Regions from separate parts of the Micromonospora globosa genome, predicted to be linked through region 1. Evidence: riboswitches for the same ligand, from Rfam matches in the RefSeq annotation. Region 1 holds a riboswitch; the other holds the start of a gene.
What was found. Region 1 has a riboswitch for cobalamin ahead of IF06_RS0130035 (magnesium chelatase subunit D family protein). Riboswitches for the same ligand answer to the same signal wherever they lie in the genome.

Region 1 (4,343 bases):
CGACCGGCCGAGTAGAGGAACGACTCGCCGCCACGGACGTCCCCGGCCAGCGCCGGGCCGACCAGGATGACCGCTGCCTGTCGCAGACCGGCCTGCTCGACCCGGCCGCCGATGTCGGCCAGCGTGCCGCGCAGGATGAGCTCCTGCGGCTGCGACACCCGGTGCACCACGACTATGGGGCAGTCGTGGCCGTAGTAGCCAGCCAGTTCGGCGGCCAGCTCGCGGGTACGCGTGACCGCCAGGTGCAGGGCGAGCGTCGCGCCGGTCGCGGCGAACGCGGCGAGCTTCTCTCCCGACGGCATGACCGTGGACCGGGCCTGCGCGCGGGTGAGCACGACCGACTGGGCCAGCTCCGGGACGGTCAGCTCGGCGCCGACGGCGGCGGCAGCAGCCGCATAGGCCGGCACGCCGGGCGTGACGTCCCACGGGACCCGGGCGGCGTCGAGCCGGCGTGCCTGCTCGTGCACCGCCGAGTACAGCGACGGGTCACCGGAGCACAGCCGTACGACCTCGGACCCGTCGGCGTGTGCCTGGACCAGGTGCGTGGTGATCTGGTCCAGGTCGAGGTGCTGGGTGTCGATCAGCCGGGCGTCGTCACGGCAGTGCTCCAGCACCTCGGCGTCGAGGTACGTGCCCGGGTACAGGCACACGTCGGCGGACTCGAGCAGGCGTACCGCGCGGAGGGTGAGCAGGTCGGCGGCGCCGGGCCCGGCCCCGACGAAATGGACGGTCATGAATCTCCCTTGACGATGGACCACTGGCTGACTGCCCGTGCGGGCGTCCAGCCGGTGAAGCCGCCGAGCGGTTCGGCGCGTTCGACGTGCAGGCGGACGAGTTCACCGCCGCGCCGGCTGTGCTGCTCCAGCAGCACCGCCTCGGTCTCGGCGGTGACACCGTGCACGACGAGCCGTCCACCGGCGCCGAGCGCATCCCAGCAGGTGTCCAGCACGCCGGGGACGGTGGCCCCGCCGCCGACGAACACCGCGTCGGGACGGTCCAGGCCGGACAGGGCCCCGGGCGCCGAACCCTCGACCAGACACAGACCCGGCACGCCGAGGGCAGCGGCGTTGCGGTGCACCAGCGCGGCCCGGTCGGAGCGGGGCTCCACCGCGATCGTCCGTGCCGTCGGCCAGGCCCGCATCCACTCCACACCGATCGAGCCGCTGCCGGCGCCGACGTCCCACAGCAGCTGACCGGGCGCGGGCGCGAGCCGGGCCAGGGCACTGGCCCGCAGGTCACGTTTGGTGATCTGCCCGCCGTGCTCGAACGCGTCGTCGGGCAACACGCCGCCCGAGGCCCAGCCCGGACCGGCACCGCGAGCTTCGACAGCGAGAACGTTCAACCGCGGCACGTCGTTCAGGTCCCACCCGGCCGCGGTGGTCGCGGTACACGACTCACCGGCGGCACCGAGGTCACCGAGCACGACCAGCCTGGACTGCCCCCAACCGAGCCCGGTCAGCACCGCGGCCACGGCCGCGGGTGTCGTCTCGTCGCTGGACAGCACGAGCAGCCGGCGCCCGGCCGAGAGCGCAGGCACGATCAGCCGTAGGTCCCGGCCGACCAGGCTGACCGTGGTGACGGACTCGGCCGGCCATCCGAGACGTGCTCGGGCGAGGGCTACCGAGGAGACCCCGGGCACGATCGTCACGCGCTCCGGGCCCAGGACGTCCAGCAGCGTCGTGCCGATACCCGACACGAGCGGGTCGCCGGAGGCCAGCACGACAACCGGCCCTCGCGCGGAGGCGAGCACACCTGGCAGATTGTCCCGCAGCGGCGACGGCCACGCCACGCGCTGCTGGCCGTCGACGGGCGGCACCGCCTCGAGGTGCCGCCGCCCGCCGAGCAGCGTCGCGGCCGCCCGCACCAGCGCCCGGGACGGCTCCGGCAGACCCACCCACCCGTCAGCCCCGATCCCCACCACGGTCACCCGCTCCTCCATGGAGATGCACCCTAGCCGCCCACCGGCCCTTGCCCCGGCCACCGGGGCGTCTATGGTGATGCACAGGTTCGAGGTGCCCCACGACCGTGGTCGCGGGGAGAATCTGGGAAGCCGGTGAGAATCCGGCACAGGGCCCGCTGCGGTGATCCAGGCATTGACCTGGGAAGTCCGAAGACCGGCCTCGATCCGATCCACGGCGCATGCCGCGTCGTGGACCGCCATGGCAGATCGAGCGGGAGCCCTACATGCCAGCGCAGTACCCCTTTTGTGCCGTCGTCGGCGCCGACGACATGACTCTCGCCCTCACCCTGGTCGCGATCGATCCGCTCATCGGCGGTGTCCTGATCCGCGGGGAGAAGGGCACTGCCAAGACCACTACCGTGCGCGGCCTCGCCGAGGTGCTCCCGGCGGTACGGGTCTATGCGGGCGACCGGTTCTCCATCGACCCGGACGATCCCTCGGCGGTCTGCCCCGACGGGCCGTTCGACGTGCCCACGCCCGTCGTCGAACGGCCGGTACGCCTCGTCGAACTACCCGTCGGAGCCGGCGACGACCGGGTGACCGGATCGCTGAAGCTCGATGCCGCGCTGCGAGACGGCGTCGTCGCGTTCGAGCCTGGCCTGCTGGCCCGGGCCCATCGTGGCCTGCTGTACGTCGACGAGGTCAACCTGCTGCCGGACCACCTGGTCGACCTGCTGCTCGACGCCGCGGCGACCGGCCGGGTCAGCGTCGAACGCGACGGTGTCTCGGTCGAGCATGCCTCCCGGTTCGTGTTGATCGGCACGATGAACCCGGAGGAGGGCGAACTGCGCCCGCAGCTGCTCGACCGGTTCGGCCTGACGGTCGAGGTCGCCGCCCCGCGTGACCCCGTCCTGCGGGTGCAGGCGGTCCGCCGCCGGCTCGCATTCGACGCCGACCCGGAGGGCTTCGCCACACGCTGGGCCGGCGAGCAGGAAGCCCTGCGCACCCGGCTGGCCGCCGCCCGGCGCTCGCTGGCCGGTGTCGTGCTCGACGACGAGACGCTGACCAGGATCGCCGAGCTGTGCGCCGCGTTCGACGTGGACGGCCTGCGTGCGGACCTCGTCACCGCTCGCGCCGCCGCGGCGCACGCGGCCTGGCGGGGACGTACGCGAGTGACACTCGAGGACATCCGCATCGCCGCCCGTCTCGCGCTGCCGCACCGCCGCCGCCGCAACCCCTTCGACGAGCCCGGCCTGGACCAGGACCGCCTGGACGACCTACTCGGCCACAACGACCCCGACCCCGGACCCGACGGTCCCGGCGGCGGTCTGCCCGACGACACCGGGCACGACAGATCGGCCGGGGACGTGCCCGGCTCTCCCGGCGAGAGCCCGCCCGTACCGGAGCCCGAACGGCAGGCCGCCACATCGATGGCATCCGCGGGCGAGCCCGCACGTGCCCGCTTGCTGGTCGTGAAAGGAACCGGCGACGGTCAGGCCGGCCGGCGGTCCCGGGCACGAACACCGCAGGGCCGTGTCGCCGGGCAGCGGCGGCGCACGTCCGGCGACGGCCGGCTGCACCTGCCGGGCACCATCACCGCGGCGGCGCCGCATCAGCATTCCCGGGGTGGCTTGACCGGCGGTCGCGGCCTCGCGCTCGTGCCCGGCGACCTGCGCCGGGCCGAGACCGTCGGGCGCGAGTCGAACCTCGTGCTGCTGTGCGTGGACGCGTCCGGTTCGATGGCGGCCCGCCGCCGCATGGAGCAGGTCAAGACCGCTGTGCTGTCGCTGCTGCTGGACGCCTACCGCCGCCGGGACAAGGTCGCACTGGTGACGTTCCGCCGGCACACCGCCGAGGTCGTCCTGCCACCGACCGGCTCGGTCGACGTCGCCTCCCGCCGCCTGGCCGACCTACCGGCCGGTGGCCGGACCCCGCTCGCGGAGGGCCTGGAACGCAGTGGCGAGGTGCTGCGCCGGGAGGCGCTGCGCGACCCGTCCCGCCGGCCCCTGCTCGTCGTGGTGACCGACGGCCGCGCCACCTCCGGCCCGGACCCGCTGGGTCGTGCCCACCGCGCCGCCGCCGCGCTCGCCACCAGCGGTGTCCAGGTCGTCGTCGTGGACTGCGAGACCGGACGATTCCGGCTCGGCCTCGCCGCCCGGCTTGCCACTCATCTGAGGGCCGAGCACGTGCCGCTCGGTGAAGTGACCGCCGACGGGCTCACCGGGGTCGTTCGCACGGCGACCGCTCCGCGGGCGGGGGTGGCCTGATGCCGCAGGGTAAGCCGCTCACCGTCCCGGACGACGGCAGCACCACCCGCCAGCGGCGCAACCGGCCGCTGCTGATGGTCCACACCGGAAACGGCAAGGGCAAGTCGACCGCCGCCTTCGGCATGGCGATGCGCGCCTGGAACCAGGGCTGGGACATCGGGGTGTTCCAGTTCGTG
Region 2 (4,343 bases), on a different contig from region 1:
CCAGCTCTGGGACTGCGGGGGCACGGCCAACCAGAAGTGGCGCAAGGGCTGACCAGCCGTGCGAACGGTGGCGGGGGCCGACCGCGAGTCGCTCCCGTCACCGGCAGGCGACGGACGAGACGGCCGGTGACACGACGCCGCGCACCGAGGCGTCCATCGACGTTCATCCAACAGATCGATGTGCGTAAGCTCCGCCCGGTCAGATCTGGGGAACCTACCGAGGAGGTTCCATGGATCGTCGAGCAATGCTGCGGGCCACTGTCGTCGGTGCGGGCGCTGTCGCGCTGCCGTTCACCGCGTGGTCGGCGGCGTACGGAGCCCCGGCGCAGAACGCGGCGGGCCCCTACGGTGGGCTCCAGCCCGCCGACGCCAACGGCATCCAGTTGCCGGCCGGCTTCACCAGCTCGATCGTCGCACGATCCCGTCGGACGGTGCCGGGGACGTCGTACACCTGGCACGACGCTCCGGACGGTGGCGCCGTGTTCCCGAACGGCACCGGCTGGATCTACGTGTCGAACTCCGAGGTGTCAGCCGGTGCGGGCGGCGGTGCCTCACGCCTCGTCTTCGACTCCAGCGGCACCGTGGTCGGGGCGTCGCGGATCCTCTCCGGAACCAATAACAACTGCGCCGGGGGCAAGACACCGTGGAACACCTGGCTCTCCTGCGAGGAGGTGTCCCTGGGCCGGGTCTTCGAGACGTACCCCCTCGGCGGGACCGCCGTGGCGCGTCCCGCGCTGGGCCGGTTCAAGCACGAGGCGGCCGCGGCCGACCCGGTCCGCCGGGTCGTCTACCTGACCGAGGACGAGACCGACGGCAAGTTCTACCGGTTCGTGCCGACCACCTGGGGCGACCTCTCCGCTGGAACCCTCCAGGTCTTCCGCGCCGGTACGGCGACCTCCGGCACGTTCACCTGGGCCACGGTGCCCGACCCGGACGGCTCGCCCACCCCGACCCGGCAGCAGGTGTCCGGCGCGAAGACGTTCAACGGCGGCGAGGGCTGTCACTACGCGGATGACACCGTCTGGTTCACCACGAAGGGCGACAACCGCGTGTGGCAGGTCAACCTGGCCGCCGGCACGTACGAGCTCGCCTACGACGACAACCTGGTCAGTCCGGGCACCCCTCCGCTGACCGGGGTCGACAACATCACCGGGTCCACTGCCGGTGACCTGTACGTCGCGGAGGACGGCGGGAACATGGAGATCTGCATGATCACGCCCGACGACAAGATCTCGGTCTTCCTGCGGATCACCGGACAGAGCGGTTCGGAGATCACCGGGCCGGCGTTCACCCCGGCGGGGGACCGGCTGTACTTCTCGTCGCAACGCGGCACGACCGGCTCGTCCTCCGGCGGCATCACCTACTGCGTCACCGGGCCGTTCCGCCGATGACCGGCTCCCGGCCCCGCTGACAGTGACCACGAGGTGGAGGACGCCCGGTCTTCACCGGGCGTCCCGCCGGCCGTCACGGCACGTGTCCGGTTCCTGGCGCATTGACATCGGCGCTCCGGCCACAGCAGACTGTCGCGACAACTGAACCACCGCGTGTACGTGCGGGGGAAGACCGGTCGAAATCCGGCGCTGGCCCGCAACGGTAGGCCGCCCAGAGAAATCTGCGGCGGCGAGCCCGAATACCCGTCGTACGCGTGCATCCGCTCCCCACCCGTCGTGGCCCACGGGTCGGAGTCCCGGTCGACGCGGCGTTGCCGCGGTCGTCCGGGCTTTCGACGACCGCCGGGCCGGAGAGGCGCTTCCGATGGTCGTCCGCCGAAGCCGGCACCGCCTGCTCACGCTCCTCTGCGGCGTACTCGCCGCCCTCACCCTCACCACACCCGCCGTCGCCGCCCCCGAGCGCGCCGCCCTCACCCGCCCGGAGGCCGCCGGCGGCTGGCTCGCCCGGCAACTCGTCGACGGCGAACGCTTCGAGGCGGTCTTCGACGGTGTCGCGTACCCCGACCAGGGGCTGACCCTCGACGCCGTGTTCGCCTTCGCCGCCACCGGCGTCGCCGACGACCACGGCGCCGACGCGCTGGCCTGGGTCACCCGGCCGGACATCCGCGACGGCTACCTCGGCGACGGCGTCTCCGAGGCGTACGCGGGTGCGACCGCCAAGCTCGCCCTCGCCGTGCAGGTGCGCGGTGGCGACCCGGCCGACGTCGGCGGGGTGGACCTGATCGCCCGGCTGCGCTCGCTCCAGACGCCGGCCGGCAGGTTCAGCGACCGGTCCGCGTACGGCGACTACAGCAACGCGTTCAGCCAATCCTTCGCGCTGCTGGCGCTGGACCGTACGGCGGGCGGAGCGCCGCCGGCGGCAGCTGCCTGGCTGGCCGGCACCCGGTGCCCGGACGGCGGCTACCCGCTGCTGCCCGCGCAACCGGTCTGCACGTCCGACGTGGACGCGACGGCGCTCGCGGCACAGGCGCTGCGCGCCGCGGACCGTCCGGCCGACGCCGCCGCCGGGCTGCGCTGGCTGGTGTCCGTTCAGCGTGCCGACGGCGGCTTCGCCAACGCGGGCGGCACGCCGAACGCCAACAGCACCGGCCTCGCCGCGCAGGCCCTGCGCGACGGCCACCGGCTGCCGGCCTGGGCGCGGGCCCGGGCATTCCTCGCCGGACTCCAGGTCGGCTGCGCCGGGGCGCCGGCCGACCGGGGCGCTGTCGACTTCGACGGCGGCGGCTTCGACCCGGCCACCGCACCCCGGGCGACCGCCCAGGCCGTCCTCGGTCTCACCGGGATCGGGTACGCCCGTCTGTCCGCCGCCGGCGCCGACCCCGGCGCACCGGCGCTCGCCTGCCCGTGAACCCTTCGCCGCTCACCCGATCACAGGAGGATCCGTGTTCCGTCATCGTTCCACAGTCCGCACCTGGCTGGCCGGCCTGCTGGCCGCCGTCGTCGCCGGCGTCGCGCTGACCGCAGTCGAACCCGCGCCCCGGGCGGCGCACGCCGCCGCCTGCGCCGGCACCTCGGGAGTCACTGTGGTCGTCGACTTCGCCGCGCTCGGCGGCGGCGTCCAGGTCGCCTGTGCGCCGGGCGATCCGGCCACCGGCCTGGCCGCGCTCCAGGCCGCCGGCTTCACAGTCACCGGCACCGCCCGCTGGGGCCTGGCCTTCGTCTGCCGGATCAACGGCAAGCCCACCGCCGCGACCGAGCCGTGCGTCAACACCCCGCCGGCCACGGCGTACTGGTCGTACTGGCATGCGTCCAGCGGCGGCTCCTGGTCCTACAGCACGTCGGGGGCGACCGGCTACAACCCCGCGCCGGGCAGTGTCGAGGGCTGGTCCTTCGGCGCCGGCGCCCCGCCGAGCATCGCCGCTCCCTGAACCGCCGCTTCTAAGTGGTGTGACCAGCGGCGCACCGGGTACCGGCAGCTGCTCTGGCGTCGTCGCGCGCCCGGGCGGTACGGTGTCGGCACCCGGTGCGCCGGGCACACAACTGCATACGTCCCGCGCGGGGGGAAGCCGGTTCGAAGCCGGCGCTGACCCGCAACCGTGAGCGAGAGTCCCCCTTTCGCGAGCCGGAATGCCCCGCCCGGGACGAGCGGCTTCCACTGTCGAGGTCTACAGGGTGAAGTCCGGGCCGCCGAGGTCCGACCACCCCGCTCACCGCAGCACGCGGAGCGGGGTGTCCGTTTCTCGGGGTGCTTTCCGGAGGTTTCACCGACCGCTCTGCGAAAGGCACCCCTGATGCCCCTGTCCCGGCGTCTCACCACCGGCCTCGGTATGGCCACGGTGACGGCTCTCGCCGCGATCACCGGCGCCCCGCCGGCCGTTGTCGCGGCACCCGCCCCGGCCCACGTCACAGCCGCCCGCGAGGCCGCGTCCTGGCTGGCCGGCGAGTTCACCGACGGTTCGCTGCCCGGCCCGTTCGCCCCCGAGGACTGGGGGCTGACCATCGACGGACTGGTCGCGCTGTCCGCCACCGGCGTCGACGCGCCGACCCGGCAGGCGGCAACCGCGCAGGTCGCGAGACACGTACGGTCCTACAACAGCTACGACGACTGGGGCATCGAGGGCTTCACCGACGGCGGGGCCACCGCCAAGCTGCTCTACGCCGCGGCCGCCGCCGACGCGGACCCCACCGACTTCGGCGGCTACGACCTGCGGGCGGAAACGCTGTCGCTGATCGCCACGGCCGACGCCGGGCACCAGCGGGGGCGGATCACCAGCCGTACCACCGCCGACAGCGGCCCGGACGCCAGCAACACCTTCGACCAGTCCTTCGCCGTGCTCGGCCTGGCCCGCAGTGGCGACCTGCCACAGGACACCGTGGACTTCCTGATCCGGCAGCAGTGTGCGGCAGGTGGCTTCCGGCTCTACCCGGACGCCGCCGACGGACCCTCGCCGT

Region 2: it holds a riboswitch for cobalamin, as region 1 does, so the genes downstream of both, IF06_RS0100390 (peptidase) here and IF06_RS0130035 (magnesium chelatase subunit D family protein) in region 1, are expected to answer to the same signal.

Annotation. Positions count from the first base shown of each region.
Region 1 is NZ_JNZR01000048.1:15,228-19,570, forward strand. Features, by position in the region: gene IF06_RS0130025 (cobalt-precorrin-4/precorrin-4 C(11)-methyltransferase) at 1-734, opposite strand, end outside; gene IF06_RS0130030 (bifunctional cobalt-precorrin-7 (C(5))-methyltransferase/cobalt-precorrin-6B (C(15))-methyltransferase) at 731-1,939, opposite strand; cobalamin riboswitch at 1,994-2,138, shown strand; gene IF06_RS0130035 (magnesium chelatase subunit D family protein) at 2,185-4,167, shown strand; gene cobO (cob(I)yrinic acid a,c-diamide adenosyltransferase) at 4,167-4,343, shown strand, end outside.
Region 2 is NZ_JNZR01000001.1:87,584-91,926, forward strand. Features, by position in the region: gene IF06_RS0100380 (beta-1,3-glucanase family protein) at 1-52, shown strand, start outside; gene IF06_RS0100385 (alkaline phosphatase PhoX) at 231-1,391, shown strand; cobalamin riboswitch at 1,521-1,657, shown strand; gene IF06_RS0100390 (peptidase) at 1,756-2,799, shown strand; gene IF06_RS0100395 (hypothetical protein) at 2,834-3,319, shown strand; cobalamin riboswitch at 3,451-3,524, shown strand; gene IF06_RS0100400 (prenyltransferase/squalene oxidase repeat-containing protein) at 3,683-4,343, shown strand, end outside.